2 linked regions of the Methylomagnum ishizawai genome follow. The protein of the gene in region 1 interacts with the protein of each later gene in a pairwise test. Links are inferred from orthologs where the notes say so. Each region holds a gene or a part of one and is shown on either strand. Other genes may lie near its edges. The genes, in order: typA and rlmKL.

Region 1 (6,368 bases):
CGTGTCCTGGGCATCGATGAACAGCCGGGTGGGGGGCGCGGCCTTCATGCGGGCGCCATCGTAGACCAGGGTCTTGGACGCGCCCCGGTCCAAACCTTCGGCGGATTCCAATTTCAATTGGCAAGGGGCGTCGTAGCAGCCATGGCAGACCACGCAGCGCGAATCGAGGATGGGTTTCACATCGCGCCCGAACGAAACCTTGCCCTCGGCAAGGCGATGTGTATATTGTTCGCCGGTTAGCCAGCGTGGTTTGGGGTGGGCGGGTCCGTACAGGACCGAAAAATCCTGTTTCGCCACGAAAGCCGCGCAGCCGGCCAATAAGGCCAGCCCCAAGCATAGGAAGAGCCATTTCGGTGGGTTCATGGATCGAGCCGTTTTTTTTTATGGGTCCGAGGGAGCGGATACCGGGCCGCCATGGCCGGGTCCGAGGCTGTTTTAAAGATAATAATAAATTTCCGATGCGTACCTTTGGTCGATCCTTCCCGGTGTCCCGCCCGCCTGATCCGATCCCCTGGGACGGGGTGTTTCCATTCACCTTCCACACGGTCCACGATGCCCTCCACCCTTTACGCTTCCATTCAACCCAAAGATCAGAAAAACCTGGTGATCGCCGCCCTGGGCGTGGTGTTCGGGGACATCGGTACCAGCCCACTTTACACGATGCGCGAATGTTTCGGAGGTGCCCACGCGGTGGAACCGACCCCGGACAATATCCTGGGGGTCTTGTCCCTGATCTTCTGGGCCATCCTGATCGTGATCTCGCTCAAGTACGTGGTCTTCATCATGCGGGCCGACAACAAGGGCGAGGGCGGCATCATGGCCTTGATGTCCCTCATCACCCAGAAGGCGCGGATCGCCCCATCCTGGCGCGCCGCGCTGATGATGCTGGGGCTGGCGGGGGCTTCGCTGTTCTATGGCGACGGCATCATCACCCCGGCGATCTCGGTGTTGAGCGCGGTCGAGGGCCTGGGGGTCTTGAAGCCGGAGCTACACGCCTACGTCATCCCCATCGCGCTGACGGTATTGATCGCCTTGTTCGGGGTGCAGCGCAGCGGGACGGCGGTGGTCGGGGCGTTGTTCGGGCCGATCATGGTGCTGTGGTTCCTGGCCTTGGCCGGGTTCGGCATCCATAGCCTGGCCGGCGCGCCCGGGGTGTTGGCGGCGCTCAATCCTTGGCACGCCGCGCATTTCTTCGCCGCGCATGGTTGGCATGGGATTTTGGTGCTGGGTTCGGTGGTGTTGGCGGTGACGGGGGGCGAGGCGCTCTATGCCGACATGGGCCATTTCGGAGCCGCGCCGATCCGCAAGGCCTGGTTCTACATGGTGTTGCCGGCCTTGCTGCTGAATTATTTCGGCCAGGGCGCCTTGCTCATCCAGGATGCCACGGCGGTGCAGAATCCCTTCTACCTGCTGGTGCCCAACGAATGGCTGGCCCTGATGATCGGCCTTGCCACCCTCGCCACCATCATCGCCTCGCAGGCGGTGATTTCCGGGGCGTTCTCGCTGACTTCGCAGGCCATGCACCTGAGCTTCCTGCCCCGTTTGAACGTGCAGTACACCTCCGAGGAGGAGATGGGGCAAATCTATATCCCCTGGATCAACTGGGCGCTGATGATCGGCATCGTCGCCCTGGTGCTGGGTTTCCGCTCGTCCTCGAACCTGGCCGCCGCCTATGGCATCGCCGTGACCGGCACCATGGCCATCGATACCCTGCTGGCCTTCGTGGTGGTCTATAGCCTATGGAAATGGAATCCCTATCTCAGCGGCGTGGTGGCGTTCCTGTTCCTGCTGGTCGATCTGGCGTTCTTCGGGGCCAATTCGCTGAAGATACCGGAGGGCGGCTGGTTTCCGCTCGCCATCGGCCTGACCGTGTTCACGGTGCTGACGACCTGGAAGCGGGGCCGTGATTTGCTGATGGAGCGCTTGAAGGAGGAAGCGATGCCGATCAATGTGTTCCTGGCCCGCGTCGCCGAGCAACCGCCGGTGCGGGTGCCGGGGACCGCCGTGTTCATGACTGGGAGCCAGTTCGGCGTGCCCTTCGCCCTGCTCAACAATCTCAAGCACAATAAGGTCTTGCACCAGACCGTGGTGGTCATGACCGTGCTGACCGAGCCTTTGCCCTGGGTGGCGGCGGAACGGCGGCGGGAAGTGACCAAGCTGGCCGACGGCATGTTCAGGATCGTGTTGCGTTATGGCTTCATGGAAACCCCGAACATTCCCCGCGTACTGAAATCGAGCAGCCGCGAATTCGATATCGATCCCGCCGACACGACGTTTTTTCTCAGCCGCGAAACCCTGCTGCCATCGCCGAACCCCAGGATGGCGCTGTGGCGCATGAAGCTGTTCATCGGGCTGGCCCGCAACACCAGCAGCGCCGCCAGCTATTTCAGGATTCCCTCCGACCGGGTGATCGAACTCGGCACCCAGGTGGTGTTGTGAATCCCGCTCCACGGGGCGCATAGGCCATCGGGTGGACGCTGTGTTTCGCCTTGGGCGGAGCTTGGCATGGAATGCGCTAAGCCGCGCCTGACGGATCGCAGCCCGACTCTGTTAGAATCCCTGGCTTTTCCCATCCCCGCCCGAATCCGGGTTATTTTTCCCATCATGATCGAAAAATTACGCAACATCGCCATCATCGCCCATGTCGACCATGGCAAAACCACCCTGGTGGACAAGCTCCTACAGCAATCCGGCACCTTCGCCGCCCACGAGAAGGTGGAGGAACGGGTCATGGATTCCAACGCCCTGGAGAAGGAGCGCGGCATCACCATCCTGGCGAAGAACACCGCCATCGATTGGAACGGCTACCACATCAACATCGTGGACACTCCCGGCCACGCCGATTTCGGCGGCGAGGTGGAACGGGTGCTGTCGATGGTGGATTCGGTGTTGCTGCTGGTGGACGCGGTGGACGGCCCCATGCCGCAAACCCGCTTCGTGACCCAGAAGGCGTTCGCCCTGGGCCTGCACCCCATCGTGGTCATCAACAAGATCGACCGGCCCGGCGCCCGCGCCCATTGGGTGCTGGACCAGACCTTCGACCTGTTCGATAAGCTCGGCGCGACCGAGGCGCAACTGGATTTCCCGGTGGTCTACGCCTCCGCCCTCAACGGTTATGCCGGGGATAATCCCGACATCCGCGAGGGCAGCATGGACCCCTTGTTCCAAACCATCGTCGACAAGGTGCATCCGCCCCTGGTCAAGGAGGAGGGCGGCTTCCAGATGCAGATCAGCCAGTTGGACTACAACTCCTATGTCGGCGTGATCGGCATCGGGCGCATCCAGCGCGGCGCGGTCAAAACCAATACCCCGGTGGTGGTGGTGAGCCGCGACGGCAAGCAGCGCACCGCCCGCGTGTTGCAGGTGTTCGGTTTCAAAGGCTTGGAACGGGTCGAGGTGCCGGAGGCCAGCGCGGGCGATATTATCGCCTTCACCGGCATCGACGCCCTGGAAATCTCCGACACCATCTGCGCCCCCGACGCGGTGGAGATGTTGCCGCCCTTGACCGTGGACGAGCCCACCGTGACCATGACCTTCCAGGTCAACAATTCGCCGTTCGCGGGCAAGGAGGGCAAGTTCGTGACTTCCCGCCAGATCCGCGAGCGCTTGCAGCGCGAATTGCTGCATAACGTGGCGCTGCGGGTGGAGGATACCGCCGACCCCGACAAGTTCAAGGTCTCGGGCCGCGGCGAACTGCACCTCTCCATCCTGATCGAGAACATGCGCCGCGAAGGCTATGAACTGGGCGTGTCGCGCCCCGAGGTCATCGTCCGGGAAATCGATGGCGAGGCTTGCGAGCCTTACGAATCCGTCACCATCGAGGTGGAAGAGGCCAACCAGGGCGCGGTGATGGAGAAACTGGGCGAGCGCAAGGGCGACCTCCTCAACATGGTGCCGGACGGCCAGGGCCGGGTGCGCCTCGAATACATGATGCCCTCGCGTGGCTTGATTGGCTTCCAGACCGAGTTCATGACCGCGACTTCCGGCACCGGGCTGCTCTACCATGTTTTCGACCACTATGGCCCGATGAAGAAGGGCGATATCGGCCAGCGTATCAACGGTGTGTTGGTGTCGATGGTGGCGGGCAAGGCGCTGGGTTACGCGCTGTTCAACCTACAGGAGCGCGGGCGGCTGTTCATCGAGCATGGCACCGAGGTCTATGAAGGCATGATCCTCGGCATCCATTCCCGCTCCAACGATTTGGTGGTCAACCCGACCAAGGCCAAGCAATTGACCAATATCCGCGCCGCCGGCAGCGATGAAAACATCCTGCTGACGCCGCCGATCAAGTTCAGCCTGGAGCAGGCGCTGGAATTCATCGACGACGACGAACTGGTCGAGGTGACGCCGAAGTCCATCCGCATCCGCAAGAAGCTGTTGTCCGAGAACGACCGCAAGCGGGCGGGCCGCGCCGCCGCCGCCGAATAGGCCGGACAATAAAAAGCCCCGCCGGTCCGGCGGGGCTTTTTTATGCCCGGTGGTTGGGAAAAGCCCTAGACCTTGCGCTCGCTCCGCATCTTGCGCAACCGGACCAGGGTCAGGGCCGGGCCCGACACCGCGTAGCCGCCGAAGATCACGAACAGCATCAAGGGCGGGTTGGTGAACACCAGGGCGAACACCAGCATGATGAGGATGGCCCACAGGAAGGGCACCCGGCCCCGCAGGTCGAAATCCTTGAAGCTGTAGTAACGGAAGTTGCTGACCATCAGGAGTCCGGTGGCCAGGGCCAGCCCGGCGGCGACATAGCTCACCGATTCGGCCTGGATCCCATGGCTCTCGCTGAACCATAGGAAGCCCGCCAGGATGGCGGCGGCGGAGGGGCTGGGCAGCCCTTGGAAGTAGCGCTTGTCGGCGGTGGCGACCTGGGTGTTGAAGCGGGCCAGGCGCAGGGCCGCGCCCGCCGCGTGGACGAAGGCCGCGACCCAGCCGAATTTGCCGAGGCCCGCCAGCGACCAGACGTACATCGCCAGGGCCGGGGCCGCGCCGAACGAGACCATGTCGGCCATGCTGTCGTATTCGGCCCCGAAGGCGCTCTGGGTGTTGGTTAGGCGGGCGACGCGGCCATCCAACCCGTCCAGCACCATGGCGATGAAGATCGCGATGGCGGCGGTCTCGAAGCGATGGTCGAAGGCGGCGGTGATGGCGTAGAAACCGGCGAACAGGGCCGCCGTGGTGAACAGGTTGGGCAGCAGGTAGACGCCGCGCCGGGGTTTGCCAGGGGGGGTGTGGTTGCGTTCCATCGTCGGCTCGTGCAAGGGCGGCATAGAACGGGCGGAACCCCGCCCGCACGGAAGGGCGGACGCTAGGGTCCGCCCGGCGGGTCGATCAGTTCTTGCTCTTATCGACGATCTTGTTGGCCTTGATCCAGGGCATCATGTCGCGCAGTTTCGCGCCGACCTGCTCGATCTGGTGTTCGCGGCCCAGGCGGCGCTTGGCCTTGAGGGTGGCGGCACCGGCTTGGTTCTCCAGGATGAATTCGCGGGCGAATTCGCCGGTCTGGATTTCCTTGAGGATTTTCTTCATCTCCAGCTTGGTGGCCTCGGTGACGACGCGGGGGCCGCGGGTCAGGTCGCCGTATTCCGCCGTGTTAGAGATGGAGTAGCGCATGTTGGCGATGCCGCCCTCGTACATCAGGTCCACGATCAGCTTGAGTTCGTGCAGGCACTCGAAGTAGGCCATTTCCGGGGCGTAGCCGGCTTCGACCAGGGTTTCGAAACCCGCCTGCACCAGGGCGGTCGCGCCGCCGCACAAGACGGCCTGCTCGCCGAACAAATCGGTTTCGGTTTCTTCGCGGAAGCTGGTCTCGATGATGCCGGCCCGGCCACCGCCATTGGCGGAGGCGTAGGACAGGGCGATTTCCTTGGCCATGCCGGAAGCGTCCTGGAACACTGCGATCAAGGAGGGCACGCCGCCGCCCTGGGTGTAGGTGGAGCGCACCAGATGGCCCGGACCCTTGGGGGCGACCATGATCACGTCGAGGTCGGCGCGGGGCTGGATTTGCTCAAAGTGGATGTTGAAGCCGTGGGCGAAGGCCAGGGCCGCGCCCTGCTTGATGTTCGGCTCGATCTTGTCGCTGTAGAGCCTGGCCTGATGTTCGTCCGGGGCCAGGATCATGACCACGTCGGCGGCCTTGACCGCGTCGGCGATGTCCATGACTTCCAGCCCGGCGTTCTGGGCCTTGAGGGCGGAGGCGGAACCCGGACGCAGCGCGACGACCACGGAGACGCCGGACTCCTTGAGATTGTTGGCATGGGCGTGGCCCTGGGAGCCGTAGCCGACGATGGCGACCTTCTTGCCTTGGATGATGGAAAGGTCGGCGTCTTTATCGTAATAGACCTGCATTTAGGTTCCTCTATTTTCTTGGCGCA
Region 2 (6,476 bases), 1.3 Mb from region 1 along the record:
AAATAAACGCTCCTCGACTGGGAAGGTAAAAAATTTTTACGTAATCTTGAGAACTCACATCATCATCTTCTTCGGCAAAAACCGGCTGCGATAACAACAGGATGATCGATAAAATTGCAAGCTTTAAAGGTTTCATACGGTTCCTCAAGTGAGGATTTTAAAAACTTTATACCCTATAACCATTTCCGAATAACGCCTGAGACACTACGCTAATCCGTCTCACTCATCAAGCGCATCGCTCATTCCAGAATCACCCACAGCAGTACCCTTCACCCAACCGCGACATTCCTCCCGCTATCCTCCCGTCCCCCCACATGCTATGGTGCGTCCCCCCTTTTTTCCATAGCCCATCGCCACACCCGACCCCATGAACCCAACCCACCGCTTCTTCGCCACCGCCCCCCTGGGACTGGAACTGCTCCTGGCCCAGGAACTCCGCGATCTAGGCATCGCCGATGTCACCGAAGCCAAGGCCGGTGTCGCCTTCGGCGGCGACCTCGAAACCGCCTACCGCGTCTGCCTGTGGACCCGCCTCGCCAACCGGGTCTTGCTGCCCATCGCCCAATTCCCGGCGGACAGCCCCGACGCCCTCTACGCCGGGGCCGCCCGCATCGAATGGGCCGACCACATGGACGCCGAAGCCAGCTTCGCCGTCGATTTCGCTGCCAACCGCTCGCAGATTACCCACACCCTGTTCGGGGCGCAGCGGGTCAAGGACGCCATCGTCGATTATTTCCGCGCCCGCTCGGGCACCCGGCCCTCGGTGGACCTCGCCGAACCCGAAATCCGCATCAACCTCTACCTCGAACGCGACCTCGCCACCGCCAGCATCGACCTGTCCGGCGACAGCCTGCACAAACGCGGCTACCGGCTCGACGGCGGCAAAGCCCCGCTCAAGGAAAACCTCGCGGCGGCGATCCTGCTCCGCGCCGGTTGGCCCCGGATCGCCGCCGCGGGCGGGCAGTTCATCGACCCCATGTGCGGTTCCGGCACCCTGCCCATCGAGGCCGCGTTGATGGCGGCGAAAGTCGCGCCCGGTTTGCGCCGGTCCTGGTTCGGCTTCCTAGGCTGGCGCGGACACCGGGCCGGCCTCTGGCAAACCCTGCGCGACGAAGCCCAGGCCCAAGCCCAGGCCGGCCTCAAAAACCTGCCCGCCATCGTCGGCTACGACATCGACCGCGAAGCCGTACACACCGCCCTCGCCAATGTCGAACGCGCCGGTTTGCGCGGCCTGGTCCATATCGAGCGCAAAGCCCTGGCCGAAGCCCGCCCGCGCCTGGCCCACGGACTGGTGGTGGCCAATCCGCCCTATGGCGAGCGCCTGGGCGAAGAAGAAACCTTGGTCCCGCTCTACACCGGACTGGGCGCGACCCTGCGCGAACATTTCCAGGGCTGGCAGGCCGCCGTGTTCACCGGCAACCCGGAACTGGCGTTCAAAGTCGGCATCCGCGCCCGCCGGTTCTACGCCCTCTATAACGGGGCCATCGAATGCAAGCTGTTCAACTTCGAGATCGCGCCGGAACGCTTCTTCACCCCGCGCGAAGGCGGTGCCCCGAGCGAGGCCCAACGCCAGCACAGCGCCTTGTTCCGCCAAGCCCGCGCCATCGACGCCAACAGCGGCGGCGCGGCCATGGTCGCCAACCGCCTGCGCAAGAATTTGAAAAACCTGGGGCGCTGGGCCAAGCAGGAGGGCATCACCTGTTACCGGCTGTACGACGCCGATTTGCCGGAATACGCGGTGGCGGTCGATCTCTACCAAGGCGACAAGTCCGCCGGGAGCGGACTTGGACGTGCGGAGCGCGGCCCGGAGGGTGAGCCCCAGGGAAGGGGCGAACAACAACTGTGGGCCCAGGTCCAGGAATACGAAGCCCCCGCCACCATCGATCCCGCCAAGGCCGAAACCCGCTTCCTCGAAGCCCTGGCCGCGATCCAAGCGGTGCTGGAGCTACCGCCCGCCCAAATCTTCCTCAAAACCCGCCGCCGCCAAAAAGGCACGGCCCAATATGAGAAACAAGCCGAATCGGGCCGGTTCTTCGTGGTGGAGGAAGGCGGCTGTAAGTTCTGGGTGAATTTCGAGGATTACCTGGATACCGGGCTGTTCCTCGACCACCGCCCGGTGCGACTCATGATCCAGCGGGAAGCCCAGGGGAAAAGCTTCCTCAACCTGTTCGCCTACACCGGCACGGCCACGGTCCACGCCATCCGCGGCGGGGCCAGCGCCACCACCACGGTCGACCTGTCGCGCACCTATCTGGATTGGGCCGGACGCAACCTGGAACTCAATGGGATGCGCGGCCATCGACACGAGTTGATCCAGGCCGATTGCCTGGAATGGCTGGCCGAGGCGGTGCGCGGCAACTGGCGCTACGACCTGATTTTCCTGGACCCGCCGACCTTTTCCAGTTCCAAGCGGATGCGCGACACCCTCGACGTGCAGCGCGACCATGTCGGCTTGATCCGCCAATGCGTGGCGCTGTTGGCAGCGGGCGGCAAGCTGCTGTTCTCCACCAACCACCGCAGGTTCAAGCTGGAGACGGAGGCGCTGGCCGATCTGCGGATCGAGGACATCAGCCGCAAAACCCTCCCCAAGGATTTCGAGCGGGATGCGCGGATCCATCGCTGTTGGGCGATCACCCGCTGACCCGGCTACCGGATGCAACGTTTTGTGGTGTAATCTCGTACAGCCTGTAGCGATACACCCAGCAGGCACGGCCCAAAACCATGGGCGTTCATTATCGGAAACTTGAAAACCAATTACAGGGCCGGGATCGATGCGACAGCGCGTGCATGTATGGGTAAGTGGCCGGGTGCAGGGCGTGTATTTCCGGGGAACGGCGAAAACCCAGGCGATGGAATTGGGGTTGGCGGGCTGGGCGCGTAACCTCGCCAGTGGCGGGGTCGAACTCCTGGTCGAGGGTCCGCCCGAACGCATCGCCCAATTCCTGGCCTGGTGCCGGTCCGGCCCGCCCCTGGCGCGGGTGGACGAATGCCGGGTGGTCGAGGAAAAGCCGCTGGGCGATTGCGTGGGTTTCGAGGTGCGGCGCAGCCATTGAGCCGTCCGCCGCCCATCCGATATAGGTACCGATGCGGATATATCCGCAAGGACCGGCATGGTTAACTTGCCACCCAGAGGCGTTATCCAAGGGATGGGGACCATAACGGCGGAGGAAAAGGATTCCGGGCGGCCCAAGGAGGGGCGGCAGGGATGAAGACTGGTTCAGGACATGAACCGATGGAATCCCGACAATCCGGTTTCCCCCGCCGTGGCGAAAGGAATCGCCCGCCTCGTAACCGTCGGTCGTTCGAAGTCGTTGATCGCTTGGCCGGGGTGTCGCCCGGTCTCTGAAGCCCATGCCGCCCAAGCCGGTCGTTCCGGCTTGGGCGGATTTTGTTGGTTCTACCCCCGGCGGTCGGGATTGCCGGTTCGCCCATCCCCCCTGGAGTGGCGGTACAATTCAGCCCGCCCGCGGCCGCGCCGCTTCTTCCAGGACAGCGCCATGTTCGACAAACCCGCCCTGACCCAAACCCCCATCGCCGATCCCCTGGCCCGCCGCTGGAGTGGCCGGGCCTACGATCCCACCCGTCCGGTCGAGCCGGAAAAACTCGCCGCCTTGTTAGAAGCCGCCCGTTGGTCGCCCTCCTGTTTCGGGGACCAGCCCTGGCGCTATCTGATCTGGGACCGGCTGGGCGATCCCGAGCGCTGGCGGCGGGCCTTCGACTGTTTGGTGGAAGGCAACCGCGGCTGGGCCGCCCATGCGCCTTTGCTGATGCTGGCCTGCGCCGACCGCCAGTTCACCGATGGCCGTCCCAGCCGCTGGGGCCAGTACGACACCGGGGCCGCCAGCATGAGCCTGTCGGTCGAGGCCACCGCGCTGGGCCTGATGGTGCATCAGATGGGCGGCTACGATCCCGCCAAAATCCGCGCCGAATTCGCCATCCCCGAACGTTACGACTGCATGGCGATGTTGACCGTCGGCTACCAATTGCCCGAAAGCCAAATCCCCGAAGACCTCAAAGCCCGCGAATACGCCGCCCGCAGCCGCCGTCCCCTGGGCGAAAGCTTCTTCGTCGGCGATTGGGACCGGCCCTACGCCTGAAGCCCCGGTTCCACGGCACTTCCCCGCAGCCAGCGCAGCCGTGGGGGCGGATCGATCCGCCCTCCGGTCCCGTGTTGGCGCATGAATCCGCACATCCGCTCCCCGACATGTACAAAACCATTTTGAATCTCGTCGCCCAAGGGCTGCAAAAACCCGTGCCCGCCACCGGACTCGGGGTTTTCCGCATCGCCTTCAGCTTGGTGATCTTGCAGGAAATCCTGTTCCTCTATTACTTCCGTCATTTGATTTTCGACCCGGTGCCCTATCTCGACCGGGCTTCGCCAATGCTGCATTTCTTCCTGCTGGTTTGGCTGGCAGTCGCCGGGTGTTTGGTGCTGGGCTACCATACCCGTAAAGCCGCCGTGTTCAATTATCTATTCTGGGTCTTGTTCGTCTGTTTCACGCCGATGTGGCAGGATTTCGACGGCGGTTTCGACCAATTGATGACCAGCACCAGTTTCCTGCTGATCTTCCTGCCATCCGAGCGGGCCTTATCGCTGGATAATCTGCGCCATAAACTGCGCTATTCCGTCCCAGGCTCGCCTTATCAGCCCCCCACCCAGGTCACGGTCTTGGCCTATTATCTGCCGTTGGGGATTTCCTTGGGCCTTTTATATTTCGATTCCGGGCTACATAAGCTCTCCTCGGAATTTTGGCGTAATGGCATGGGCGCGTGGTTGCCGCCCACCATGCCTTATTACATGTCCGCCATCGACATGAGTCAGCTGCTGAATCTCAAGGGTTTCGAGCAGCTTATCGGCTATGCCATCATCTTGTTTCAATTCCTGTTCCTACCGCTGTTTTGGCAGCGGCGGTTCCGGGTACCCTTGATGCTGGCAGGGGCGACCTTCCATGCCGGGATCATCCTGTCGCTGAATATCTATCCCTTCGGTTTCGCCATGCTGGTGCATTATCTATTGATGGTGCCGTTCCGTTGGTGGCGGGAGATACACGATAAACTCCGCTTGGCGCAGCCGATCCTGACCGTGTTCTACGATCAGGATTGCCCCTTGTGCAATCGCACGGTGATCGTGGTGCGACATTTCGATGTGCGCGGGGCTATCGACTTCAAAGGCTTACAAAGCCATGCCCGGCAATATACAGCCTTGGATGCCATTCCCGATGATAAGCTGTTGACCGACCTTTATGCCCTGGATGGCCAAGGGCGCTTGTTCGCCGGATTGGATACTTATATCAATATCCTCCAGGCCATGGGTTATACCCTGCCCTTGGCTTGGCTCATGGGTTTGCCGGGCTGTTACGGTTTGGCCGGACAGCTCTATCGCAAGATCGCCGATAACCGCGAGCGCTGGGTTTGCGACGGGGCTTGCACGGTGATTACCGCGCCTCCGTTCGAGGACGAGCGGCCTTTTTCCCGTGGGTATGCCCGTTATGCCGCGACCGAGCGCCAAACGGCCCAGCGCATCGCCAAATTCCTGGTTTTGGTCCTGGTGCTGCAATTGAATAGCACTATCCATTACGGCCTGTTATATCGCTGGGCGCAGCGGCCCGCCGATCCGGCCCTCGCGATATTGGATCATCTGAGCGATTCCATCATCAATTATTCCCACGCCTTTTTGGGCATTACCCCGCACGCCTTATATATGCACGACCATTTCGCGGGCTATAACCATATCCTGGCGCTGAGTTACCGGGATGCATCGGGCCGGGAAACCTGGTTGCCCTTCGTCAACCAGGAAGGCCGCTTGCTGGCGCCGCATTGGGGCCGGGTGCAATCGATGTGGGCGAATGTGGCGGTCACTTCGCATATGGGCCGCGACCGCCTGGAGAAATTCCTGCGCAAAATCACGGCTTATTGGGCCATGGAATTGGGCATCGATCTCAAGGACGCCGATTTCGTCATCAAGCTGAAGGAAGTCCAGGTACCCATGGCTTGGGAGGACGATTTACGCCACAAGAATATGGCCGCGCCCTGGCGGGATATCGGCGTGGTGCAATGGCGGGGCAAGACGATGCGGGTGGATATTCCCGGCTTGGATATCGAAGCCCTGTGATGAAGACGGCCTCCCCACCCGTGACTTGAATCACGGGCGGGTAGCCCAAGCTCCTGTTAGTATTAGCGGCTTTGTTTGACGGGGAGAGGACCGTGTTCGAGATCATCACTTCGGGCGGCTGGATGATGTGGCCCATCATCGCCTGTTCCGTGCTGGCCCTGGCCATCGTCGTGGAACGTTTGTGGACCTTACGCCCCCAGCGGATCGTTCCGCCGCACCTGGTGAACCATGTCTGGGGGCTTTACCGCAAGCACCAGTTCGACACCATGCAACTCCGCGCCCTGCGCATGGGTTCGCCCTTGGGCGCGGTGCTGGCGGCGGCGCTGGCCAGCCACGGCCAGGGCCGCGCCGCGATGATGGAAAG

What was found.
Region 2: the proteins of typA (region 1) and rlmKL interact in binary tests that used the Escherichia coli proteins (3 or more experiments, as listed by UniProt). The link is inferred for Methylomagnum ishizawai from one-to-one orthologs.

Annotation. Positions count from the first base shown.
Region 1 is NZ_FXAM01000001.1:2,291,787-2,298,154, forward strand. Bases 2,121-5,016 are described here. They hold typA (translational GTPase TypA), read left to right. Parts: upstream 2,121-2,604; coding sequence 2,605-4,428; downstream 4,429-5,016. Other genes in these bases: B9N93_RS10135 (potassium transporter Kup), read left to right, coding at 2,121-2,439; pssA (CDP-diacylglycerol--serine O-phosphatidyltransferase), read right to left, coding at 4,494-5,016. In the rest of the region: B9N93_RS10130 (fatty acid cis/trans isomerase), read right to left, coding at 1-363; more of B9N93_RS10135, read left to right, coding at 553-2,120; more of pssA, read right to left, coding at 5,017-5,240; ilvC (ketol-acid reductoisomerase), read right to left, coding at 5,326-6,342. UniProt on the Escherichia coli protein: A 50S ribosomal subunit assembly protein with GTPase and nucleotide-independent chaperone activity, required for 50S subunit assembly at low temperatures, may also play a role in translation.
Region 2 is NZ_FXAM01000001.1:3,553,651-3,560,126, forward strand. The notes cover bases 1-3,004. They hold rlmKL (bifunctional 23S rRNA (guanine(2069)-N(7))-methyltransferase RlmK/23S rRNA (guanine(2445)-N(2))-methyltransferase RlmL), read left to right. Parts: upstream 1-367; coding sequence 368-2,641; downstream 2,642-3,004. Other genes in these bases: B9N93_RS15915 (hypothetical protein), read right to left, coding at 1-136; B9N93_RS15925 (acylphosphatase), read left to right, coding at 2,772-3,004. In the rest of the region: more of B9N93_RS15925, read left to right, coding at 3,005-3,053; B9N93_RS15930 (nitroreductase family protein), read left to right, coding at 3,498-4,097; B9N93_RS15935 (DCC1-like thiol-disulfide oxidoreductase family protein), read left to right, coding at 4,205-6,112; B9N93_RS15940 (MotA/TolQ/ExbB proton channel family protein), read left to right, coding at 6,205-6,476. UniProt on the Escherichia coli protein: Specifically methylates the guanine in position 2445 (m2G2445) and the guanine in position 2069 (m7G2069) of 23S rRNA. Methylation occurs before assembly of 23S rRNA into 50S subunits.